One region of the Streptomyces sp. NPDC002176 genome, then DNA from elsewhere that is predicted to be linked to it. Evidence: riboswitches for the same ligand, from Rfam matches in the RefSeq annotation. Region 1 holds a riboswitch; each other region holds the start of a gene.
What was found. A riboswitch is a leader RNA that binds a small molecule or an ion and turns the genes downstream of it on or off. The one in region 1 is predicted to bind cyclic di-AMP.
Positions count from the first base shown of each region.

Region 1 (3,265 bases):
ACGTCACGTACGTCCTGTACATTTTTTACAGAAGCGGGGTCGTCAGTGGTCCCGTCGATCAGGAGGGGTGTGCCATGACCCGATCGAACGCCCGACATGTCCTGCCCGAGTTCACCGAGCGCGACGGAGGCGTCCGCCGCACGCTCGACCCGTACTCCAAGCTGTTCGAACACCGGATCGTGTTCCTGGGCACGCCGCTGGACGACACGGCGGCCACGGATGTGATCGCCCAGCTCATGCAGCTCGAACACGCCGCCCCGGACCGGGACATCACGCTGTACCTGAACTGCCCCGGCGGCGACTTCCACGCCATGACGGCGGTCTACGACACGATGCGCTACGTCGGCTGCGACGTGGGGACGTACTGCCTGGGCCAGGTCGCCTCGGTGGCCACCGTGCTGCTCGCGGCCGGTACGCCCGGCAAGCGGTTCGCGCTGCCCGGCTCGCGGGTGGTGCTGCGTCAGCCGGAGCTGACCGAGCCGGTGCAGGGGCAGCCCAGCGACCTGGAGATCAAGGCGGCGGAGCTGGTCAGGGCGCGGGAGCTGATGGAGGAGCTGCTCGTGCGGCACACCGGCCGGGACGCCGCCACCGTCACCGCGGATCTGGAGCGGGAGCGGGTGCTGGACGCCACCGGCGCCCTGGAGCACGGCCTGGTCGACGGCGTCGTACGCGACCGCAAGCAGCTGCCCGGCGCCCGGTGAGCGGGCCGTGCTGCCGGAGGAGCTGCCGCCGCTGCCCGCGCTGACCCGCGCCGAGGGCGAGCTGATCGACCGTTATCTGGAGGCGGCCGACCTGCTGGGCCGGATCAACCCGGCCCGGCACGGGGACACGTACCGGGCCCTCAGGGCGGCGCAGGCGCTGGTGCGCACGGCGGCCGCGCTCCGTGACGCGCTCGCGCTGATGCACGGGCGGGGCGAGGCGGAGCTGTACGGGCGCACGCTGGCACACGCGCTCCGGGTGCTGGACGGGGAGCGCCGGGCCGCGCGCGTCGCGCTCCCGCCCGATGACGTCGGCTGAGCCGGACACCGCCGTCGGCCGGACGGGGCACGGCGTGTCGTCCGCCGCGCCGAAACGGGCCGAACGTGCTACCGCCGACCGGTGTATCTCCGCGCCCGTTTCCGGACCCGCCGAGTTGCGCGCGGCGCGCCCGGCGGGCCGACGCGCGGCGATCGAATCCCAGGTCCGGGGCCATGCAGGGGAATTGACGGCGGCTCGGACATACCCCTGTCCACCCGAACGGGTGAGTGGTGAGTAACACCACAAACCCCCGGTTCCATTGGGATTTTCGGACAGGAGTGGGCCAAGATCCCTGTCTGACGACAAGACCCCGCCACAACGGCGGGGCGCATCCGGGCGGACGCCGAGTCCTGCCGCCACCCGGATGACCGGTCGACAGAAGTGCATCGGCAGGAGTGGAGGACCCGAGCAAGACGGGTCGCCGGGACGGATGTCCGCGAGACGCGGACGATCGTGCCGAGCAGCCCTTGGGGTGAAGCCGTGGTGACACGGCCGGGCAACTTCGCCAGCCCGAATCCGACAGGTCATCCTTCACAGGCGGCTGACGAAGGGTTGCGCATGACTGCGCTCAATCGTGTCCCGTCGCTGATGGCCCGGGCCGGTACGGCCTCGGCCCTCACCCTGGCCGCCGTGGGCGGCTCGATCATGGTGCCGGGACTGGCCACCGACGCCTCCGCCGCGACCACCGCGTCGAAGGCACTGAAGGTCGCCGCGTCCAAGAAGGGCGCCCCCTACCGCTACGGAGCCACCGGGCCGGGCCGCTTCGACTGCTCGGGCCTGACGCTGTACTCGTTCAAGAAGGCGGGCAAGAAGCTGCCGCGGACGGCCGCCCAGCAGTACAACAAGACGCACCACATCTCCTCGGGCCACCGCAAGGCCGGTGACCTGGTGTTCTTCCACTCGGGCTCCAGCGTCTACCACGTCGGCATCTACGCCGGTAAGGGCAAGATCTGGCACGCGCCGAAGTCCGGGGACGTGGTGCGGCTCCAGAAGATCTGGACCAAGAGCGTCTGGTACGGCCGGGTCAACTAGCGGCGCCGGAACACGGCTGGGGACGGCTTCCGCGGGCGTACACGCGCCCCGGAGCCGGTTCCTGGCCCCGCCGGGGCTCTCAGCGGGCCGGTGAGGGCTCCGGGCGGGCCGTGACGGTCAGCGGCCGGTCCGGGACGCTCCAGGGCAGCTCGACGAAGACGGTCTTGCCGCCCTCGCGGGTCGGCCGGACCCGGAGCTTGCCGCCGCACTCGACGGTGAGACACCGGATGATGGCCATGCCGCGCCCGTTGTCCTGGGCGACCGCCGCCGGGAGCCTCTTGGGCAGCCGCGGGTGGCTGTCCGTCACCCCGATGAGCAGCAGCTCGTCCCTGGCCAGCACGATGTCCACGGTGAAGGTGGGCGACTGGCCCAGGGTGTGCTGGACGGCGTTGGTGGCGAGTTCGGAGACGATGAGGCGCACCGTGTCGGCCACCTCGTCGTCCGAGGGCAGCCCCCAGCCCATCAGGGTGCCCACGACATAGGACCGGGCCGTGGAGACCGAGGCGGGATCGCTCGGCAGAGTGACGGATGCTTCCAGATGGTCTGCCATGGCGAAGTCGTCCCTTTCCCACGGGCGGCCCGCCGACCTCCCACACGCCGCGCGGCGACGCGGGGCGGAGGCTTCGGACACGGTCCCGCTCTGGTGCGTGCAGGTCACCCTGCCATCACGGGGCCGGTCCGGGGAACCAACCCCCCAGATACGCGGACATCTGTCGCTCAACGGGGTGAACTCTGCGACGTGCGCCCGTATTTGACGGGGTTTTTCCCGACCTCAGCTGGGCCGAACGGCGGTGATGACCCGAACGGCCCGTTCGATCTCCGCCCCGGACAGGTCCGCGCGGGCGGTCAGCCGCAGCCGGGAGACGCCGTCCGGGACCGACGGCGGGCGGAAACATCCCACCGACAGACCCTCGGCACGGCAGTCGGCGGCCCAGCGCACCGCGGCGTCGGCGGACGGCGCCCGTACGGAGACCACGGCCGCGTCCGGGCGGACCGCCGACAGACCCTCGGCGGTCAGCCGGGCGTGCAGTTCGGCGGCGACCTCCCGGACGCGCGCCGGGCGCTCCGGTTCGCGCCGGAGCAGCCGCAGCGCGGCGAGCGCCGCCCCCGCGGCGGCCGGGGCGAGTCCGGTGTCGAAGATGAACGTCCGCGCGGTGTTGACCAGATGGCCGATCACCCGCGCCGGGCCCAGCACCACCCCGCCCTGGCTGCCCAG
Region 1 covers NZ_JBJDQW010000004.1:659,444-662,708, forward strand. The annotation lists gene ACI2LY_RS22185 (ATP-dependent Clp protease proteolytic subunit) at 75-701, shown strand; gene ACI2LY_RS22190 (hypothetical protein) at 709-1,017, shown strand; cyclic di-AMP (ydaO/yuaA leader) riboswitch at 1,359-1,572, shown strand; gene ACI2LY_RS22195 (C40 family peptidase) at 1,576-2,049, shown strand; gene ACI2LY_RS22200 (ATP-binding protein) at 2,129-2,599, opposite strand; gene ACI2LY_RS22205 (8-amino-7-oxononanoate synthase) at 2,822-3,265, opposite strand, start outside.

Region 2 (3,265 bases), on a different contig from region 1:
ATGGAGTTCCACCCCCAGCCGCAGGCCGGTCAGGCCAAGCCGTGGGCGTTCCCGGCCCCCGAGCGCTCCACCCTGGACAACGGCCTGACCGTGCTGCGCTGCCACCGCCCCGGCCAGCAGGTCGTCGCCGTCGAGGTACTGCTCGACGCCCCCCTGGACGCCGAACCGGCCGGTCTCGACGGCGTCGCCACCCTGATGGCGCGCGCCTTCTCCGAGGGCACCGACAAGGACTCCGCCGAGGAGTTCGCCGCCGAACTGGAGCGCGCGGGCGCCACGCTGGACGCACACGCCGACCACCCCGGCGTCCGGCTCAGCCTGGAGGTGCCCGCCTCCCGCCTGGAGAAGGGCCTCACCCTGCTCGCGGACGCCCTGCGTGCCCCCGCCTTCGCGGAGAGCGAGATCGAGCGCCTGGTCCGCAACCGCCTGGACGAGATCCCGCACGAGCTGGCCAGCCCGGCCCGCCGTGCCGCGAAGGAGCTGTCCAAGGAGCTGTTCCCGTCCTCCGCGCGCATGTCCCGGCCGCGCCAGGGCACCGAGGAGACCGTCGAGAAGATCGACGCGGGCGCCGTCCGCGCCTTCTACGACCGCCATGTGCGCCCCGCCACCGCCACCGCGGTCGTCGTCGGCGACCTCGACGGCATCGACCTCGACGCGCTGCTCGCCGAGACCCTCGGCGCCTGGACCGGTACGCCCGGCCAGGCCCGCCCGGTGCCGCCGGTGACCGCCGACGACACCGGCCGTGTGGTCATCGTGGACCGGCCCGGCGCCGTGCAGACCCAGCTGCTCATCGGCCGGATCGGCTCCGACCGGCACGACCGCGTGTGGCCCGCCCAGGTGCTCGGCACCTACTGCCTCGGCGGCACCCTCACCTCCCGCCTGGACCGCGTCCTGCGCGAGGAGAAGGGCTACACCTACGGCGTGCGCTCCTTCGGCCAGGTGCTGCGCTCCGCCCCGGACGGCACCGGCGCCTCGATGCTCGCCATCAGCGGTTCCGTGGACACCCCGAACACCGGCCCCGCGCTCGCGGACCTGTGGACGGTGCTGCACACGCTGGCCGCCGAGGGGCTGACCGACGCCGAGCGGGACGTGGCCGTGCAGAACCTCGTCGGCGTGGCCCCGCTGAAGTACGAGACGGCCGCCGCCGTCGCGGGCACCCTCGCGGACCAGGTCGAGCAGCATCTGCCGGACGACTTCCAGGCGGAGCTGTACCGCACGCTCGCCGCCACCGGCACTGTGGAGGCCACGGCCGCCGTGGTGAACGCCTTCCCGGCCGACCGGCTGGTCACGGTCCTGGTGGGCGACGCCGCCCAGATCAAGGAGCCCGTCGAGGCGCTGGGCATCGGCGAGGTCAAGGTGGTCTCGGCCGAGTAGCCGACGCGAGCTTGCGCGTGTGGGCCCTGATGGCACATGAGTCGTCAGGGTCCACACGTGTGTTCGGGAGTGTGCTCGAACAGCGGTCACCAAATGTCCGGATTGAGGCGGAGGTTACCCCTCTGGCGTGTGGGATGCGCTACAAAAGTCCGGACCCGTTTGAAGATCCGCTCCCGTCCCCTTTAGCTTCTTCCGGGCTGTTCGTCAGGCAGTGCGCCGCGCCCGCGGCACCGGACAGTCATCGCCGAGTCCCCCGTAGGGGGAGCCGGGGACCCACCGCAGTCCCTGGGGTGAATCGGGCGCCCGCGCGCATGCGAGGGCGGCCGTAGGAGACCTTCCTGCTCCGAACCCGTCAGCTAACCCGGTAGGCGAGAGGGAAGGAAAGGAACAGCCTGCTCATGGCGTTCATGTGCGCCTCCGGGAAGCACCGCAAGCCCGGTCGGGTCAAGCGCACCACCGCGACCGCGGCCGGTGTGGCGGCCCTCACCACCGGTGTCGTCGGCACCCTCGCGGCCTCCCCGGCACTCGCCGCGGACAACTCCGTCGAGAACACCGGCCTCACCCCCGTCATCGCCGTCAGCGACACCCTCGCCGACGAGATCGCCGCGCAGGCCACCGCGCAGAAGGCGGCCGCCGAGCGCAAGGCCGCCGAGGAGGCCGCCGAGCGGGCCGCCGCCGAGCGGGCCCGCGAGGCCAAGGAGCGCGCCGCCCGCGACGCCGCGCGCAAGCTTCTCAACTCCTTCGTCATGCCGATCACCGGCTCCTACGTCTCCACCGCCTACCAGTCCTCCAGCTCCCTGTGGTCGTCCGGTTCGCACACCGGCATCGACTTCCACGCCGCCAGCGGCACCACGGTCCACGCGGCCGGTGCCGGGACCGTGGTCTCCACCGGCTGGGGCGGCGCGTACGGCAACGAGATCGTGATCAAGATGGCCGACGGCATGTACACCCAGTACGGCCATCTGTCGTCCATCGGCGTCAGCGTGGGCCAGCGGGTCGTCCCCGGCCAGCAGATCGCCCTGTCCGGCGCCACCGGCAACGTCACCGGCCCGCATCTGCACTTCGAGGCGCGCACCGGCCCCGACTACGGGTCCGACATCGACCCCGTCGCCTACCTCCGCAAGCACGGCGTGAACGTCTGACCCTCTCCTGCGAAAAGCCCCGGCCCACCCGGCCGGGGCTTTTCGCTGCCCGCTTTCCTCCGGGTGCTGTCCAAAAAATAGCCATGGATTCCGGTCCGCCATCGGAAATCTCCGCGCATTGCCATAGAGTCACGGAACAAGCGCGGTCGTCGGCGTTTCACGGGCATTAAGGCGGAGGTGGGTCATGCGTATTCCGGCGCACTCGGTGTGCACGGCGATCCGGGACGACATCGTCGCCGGGGTCCACGAGCGCGGCGCCCGGCTGACCGAGGAGGTCCTCGCCCGCCGCTATGGCGTCTCCCGCGTCCCCGTCCGCGAGGCGCTGCGCACCCTGGAGGCCGAGGGCTTCGTCGTGACCCGGCGGCACGCGGGCGCCTGCGTGGCCGAGCCCACCGAGCAGGAGGCCGCCGACCTGCTGGAGATGCGTCTGCTGCTGGAGCCGCTCGGTGCCGCGCGGGCCGCCCAGCGGCGCACCGAGGCCCATCTGAAGGTGCTGCGCGGCCTGGTCAGACTGGGTCAGGAGCGGGCGCGGCTCGGCAACAGCGACGACCTGCGCGCGCTGGACGGCTGGTTCCACGAGACGCTCGCCCAGGCGTGCGGCAGCCACGCGCTGACCTCGGCGCTCACCCAGCTCCGCCACAAGATCGCCTGGATGTACACCGTGGACGGCCCGGCCAGCCCCCCGGAGACCTGGGCGGAACACGGCGCGATCGTCGACGCGGTGGCACGCGGCGACGCCGAACGCGCGCGGG
Region 2 covers NZ_JBJDQW010000001.1:1,727,288-1,730,552, reverse strand. The annotation lists gene ACI2LY_RS07780 (M16 family metallopeptidase) at 1-1,371, shown strand, start outside; cyclic di-AMP (ydaO/yuaA leader) riboswitch at 1,604-1,757, shown strand; gene ACI2LY_RS07775 (M23 family metallopeptidase) at 1,770-2,513, shown strand; gene ACI2LY_RS07770 (GntR family transcriptional regulator) at 2,698-3,265, shown strand, end outside.
Region 2: it holds a riboswitch for cyclic di-AMP, as region 1 does, so the genes downstream of both, ACI2LY_RS07775 (M23 family metallopeptidase) here and ACI2LY_RS22195 (C40 family peptidase) in region 1, are expected to answer to the same signal.

Region 3 (3,265 bases), on a different contig from region 1:
ACCTGGACGGGACGCTGCTGCGCGGCGACGACACGTTCTCCGCCAGGTCGCTCGCCGCGCTCGCGGAGGCGGCCCGCGCCGGTGCCCGGCACCTGGTGGTCACGGGCCGCCCCGCGCCCCGCGTACGCCCCCTGCTGGCCGCGCTCGGCGGCACGGGGCTCGCGGTGTGCGCGCAGGGCGCCCAGGTCTACGACGCCGCGACCCACACCCTGCTGTGGTCGGTCCGGCTGGACCGGGAGCTGGCCGAGACCGCGCTCGGCAAGATCGAGGCGGAGGTGGGCCAGGTGCATGCGGCCGTCGACCAGGACGGCGTGGACGGGCTCACCCTGATCGAGCCCGGCTACCGGATGCCGCACCCGACCCTGCCCGCCGTACCGGTGGAGCGGCGCGCGGAGCTGTGGCGCGCACCGATCAGCAAGGTGCTGCTGCGCCACCCCGGCCTGTCCGACGACGAACTGGCGGCCACGGCCCGCTCGGTCGTCGGCTCGCTGGCCACGGTCACCATGTCGGGCCCCGGCACGGTCGAGCTGCAGCCGTGCGGGATCACCAAGGCGACCGGTCTCGCGCTGGCCGCCGAGCGCCTGGGCCGCGCCCGCCGGGACACGGTGGCCTTCGGCGACATGCCGAACGACATCCCGATGTTCCAGTGGGCGGCGCACGGCGTCGCCATGGCGGGCGCCCACCCGGAGCTGAAGGCGGTGGCCGACGAGGTCACCCTCTCCAACGAGGACGACGGGGTGGCCGTCGTCCTGGAGCGTCTCTTCGCCCGGTGACACGGGCGGCCCCCGCCGTACGCGCGAGGCGTGCGACGGGGGCGCGGTGCGACGGTTGTACCGGCTTAGTACGGGCCGTTGACGTTGTCGATCGAGCCGTAGCGGTGGAACGCGTAGTTGCAGGCGGCGGTGATGTTGGCGACCGGGTTGTACGGGTCGAAGGAGGTGCCGGCCACGTGGTACGTGGCGAAGGTGGGGTCGATCACCTGGAGCAGGCCCTTGGACGGGGTGCCCTTGATGGCGTTGATGTCCCAGTTGTTGATGGCCAGCGGGTTGCCCGAGGACTCGCGCATCACGTTGCGGTGGATGCCGTTGTAGGTGCCCGGGATGCCCTTCTCGGCCATGATCGCCAGGGACTGGCGGATCCAGCCGTCCAGGTTGTTCGGGTACACGGTGGAGGCGGCGGCGGGCTTGGCGGCCGGGGCGGCGGAGGCGCTGGTGGCGCCGATGAGGGGGAGCGCGAACATCGCGGCACCGGTACCGGTGACGGCGAGCGTGCGGACGATGCGCTTGGTGCGGGCACGGCGCGGCTGAGCAACAGCAGACATGTCGAAGTTCCTCTCCGTCGCCTGCGAGGTGAGCTGTCGGGTTCGGGCGGGGAGGTGCCCGGCCGCGTCGTCCCCGGTGCCCGTCGGACACCGGGGACGATTTCGGCTTCACCCCGAGCCGTCCCGGCGCGACATGGGTCGCACCGGTCCGGCGGCTTACCTGGGTCCCCCGCTCCTGCCGTACGAATGAGTTCGTGAGTGGGTGTGTCAGACGCGGCAGGATTCGGCGTTCGCCTGACAGGGCGGGAACGTATGCGACCGCACATGTCCGGAACAAGTACCGGATTCACCCGAAGTACTAGTTGACCTTGGTCTGTCCCAAATGGCCTACTTGATCCTTTGCGGTCGCCAACCCTCAACTTCCGTACCGGGCACGGTGAGAAGGGGGTGAGAGGGGGGTTCGCGGGGGTAGGCGCGGAAGAGCGGCCCGCGTGAGCCAACTCACGGAATCGCAAAATACGCAAAATCAGACATGGGGGATTATGTGCATTTGGGCCGTCTGTGGGTATTAGGGAGTGTCGGTCCCGTCGGGGCGGAACCTCTGGGGCACTCCCGTTCGTTGGACCGGCATGACCCCCGGAGTGCCGGATCGTCCGACCGACTCCCCTCATATCGACCCTTGTCCATCCATCCAGGACATGCCGGACGAAAACCGATACCTCGTGAGCTGGACCGGTGGGTGCGATCGGTGATCCAAAGAGGACCGGATACGCTGACTTGACTGATGGCAGCGACCTATCGACAAGCCGTGAAGTCGCCAGCAGACACCAGCAGACAGGAGAACCTCGTGACCGTCGTCGGGCCGTTCGGGCTGAGCGTGCGGGACCAGGCACTGGAAGCCGATGTCCAGGCCGGACTGGCGGCTGTCGAGGCGGGCCTGCTAGAGGCCACCAAGAGCGAGGTCCCCTTCATCACCGGCTCCGCCCAGCACCTGGTGCGGGCCGGGGGCAAGCGGTTCCGTCCGCTGCTCGTGCTGCTGTCCGCCCAGTTCGGCGACCGGCACGCCCCGCGCATCGTGCCCTCCGCCGTCGTCGTCGAGCTGACCCACCTGGCCACGCTCTACCACGACGACGTCATGGACGAGGCGGCCGTGCGGCGCGGCGTGGACAGCGCCAACACCCGCTGGGGCAACTCCGTCGCGGTGCTCACCGGTGACTTCCTCTTCGCCCGCGCCACGCAGATACTCGCCGATCTCGGCCCCGAGGCCGTCCGCGTCCAGGCCCTCGCCTTCGAGCGCCTCGTCACCGGCCAGATACTGGAGACCGCGGGTCCCCAGGACGGCCGCGACCCCGTCGAGCACTACCTCGACGTGCTCTCCGGCAAGACCGGCTCCCTGGTCGCCGTGTCCTGCCGGTTCGGCGCCATGATGTCCGGCGCCGACGAGAGCGTCGTCGACGTGCTCACCCAGTACGGCGAGCGCCTCGGCGTCGCCTTCCAGCTCGCCGACGACGTGCTGGACATCGCCTCCGACTCCGACGAGTCCGGCAAGACCCCCGGCACCGACCTGCGCGAGGGCGTGCCCACGCTGCCCGTGCTGCGGCTGCGCGAGCGCGCCGCCCGGCTCGGCGAGCCCGCCGACCTCGCGCTGTGCGAGCTGCTGGACTCCGACCTCACCGACGACGCCCGGCTCGCCCAGGCGCTCACCGCGCTGCGCGCCCACCCCGCGCTGGACCAGGCCCGCCGCGACGCGGTGCGGTACGCGGAGGAGGCCCGCGCCGCGCTCGCCCCGCTGAAGGACTGCACGGCGAAGACGGCGCTGATCGAGCTGTGCGACGCCGTGGTGCACCGGGCCGGCTAGGACGTGCCGCTGCCCGACCCCTACGGGTCGGCGCGGGCGTCCGGTGCGTACGTCATACCGCAGGCGTACGCCGAGTTGGCTCCGTGGGCTGACGTTTGAGGACTGCCGAATTGGTCTGATGGGAACCAGGGAAACCACCACTCCTC
Region 3 covers NZ_JBJDQW010000002.1:1,065,739-1,069,003, reverse strand. The annotation lists gene ACI2LY_RS13225 (HAD family hydrolase) at 1-773, shown strand, start outside; gene ACI2LY_RS13220 (transglycosylase SLT domain-containing protein) at 839-1,321, opposite strand; cyclic di-AMP (ydaO/yuaA leader) riboswitch at 1,325-1,560, opposite strand; gene ACI2LY_RS13215 (polyprenyl synthetase family protein) at 2,109-3,119, shown strand.
Region 3: it holds a riboswitch for cyclic di-AMP, as region 1 does, so the genes downstream of both, ACI2LY_RS13220 (transglycosylase SLT domain-containing protein) here and ACI2LY_RS22195 (C40 family peptidase) in region 1, are expected to answer to the same signal.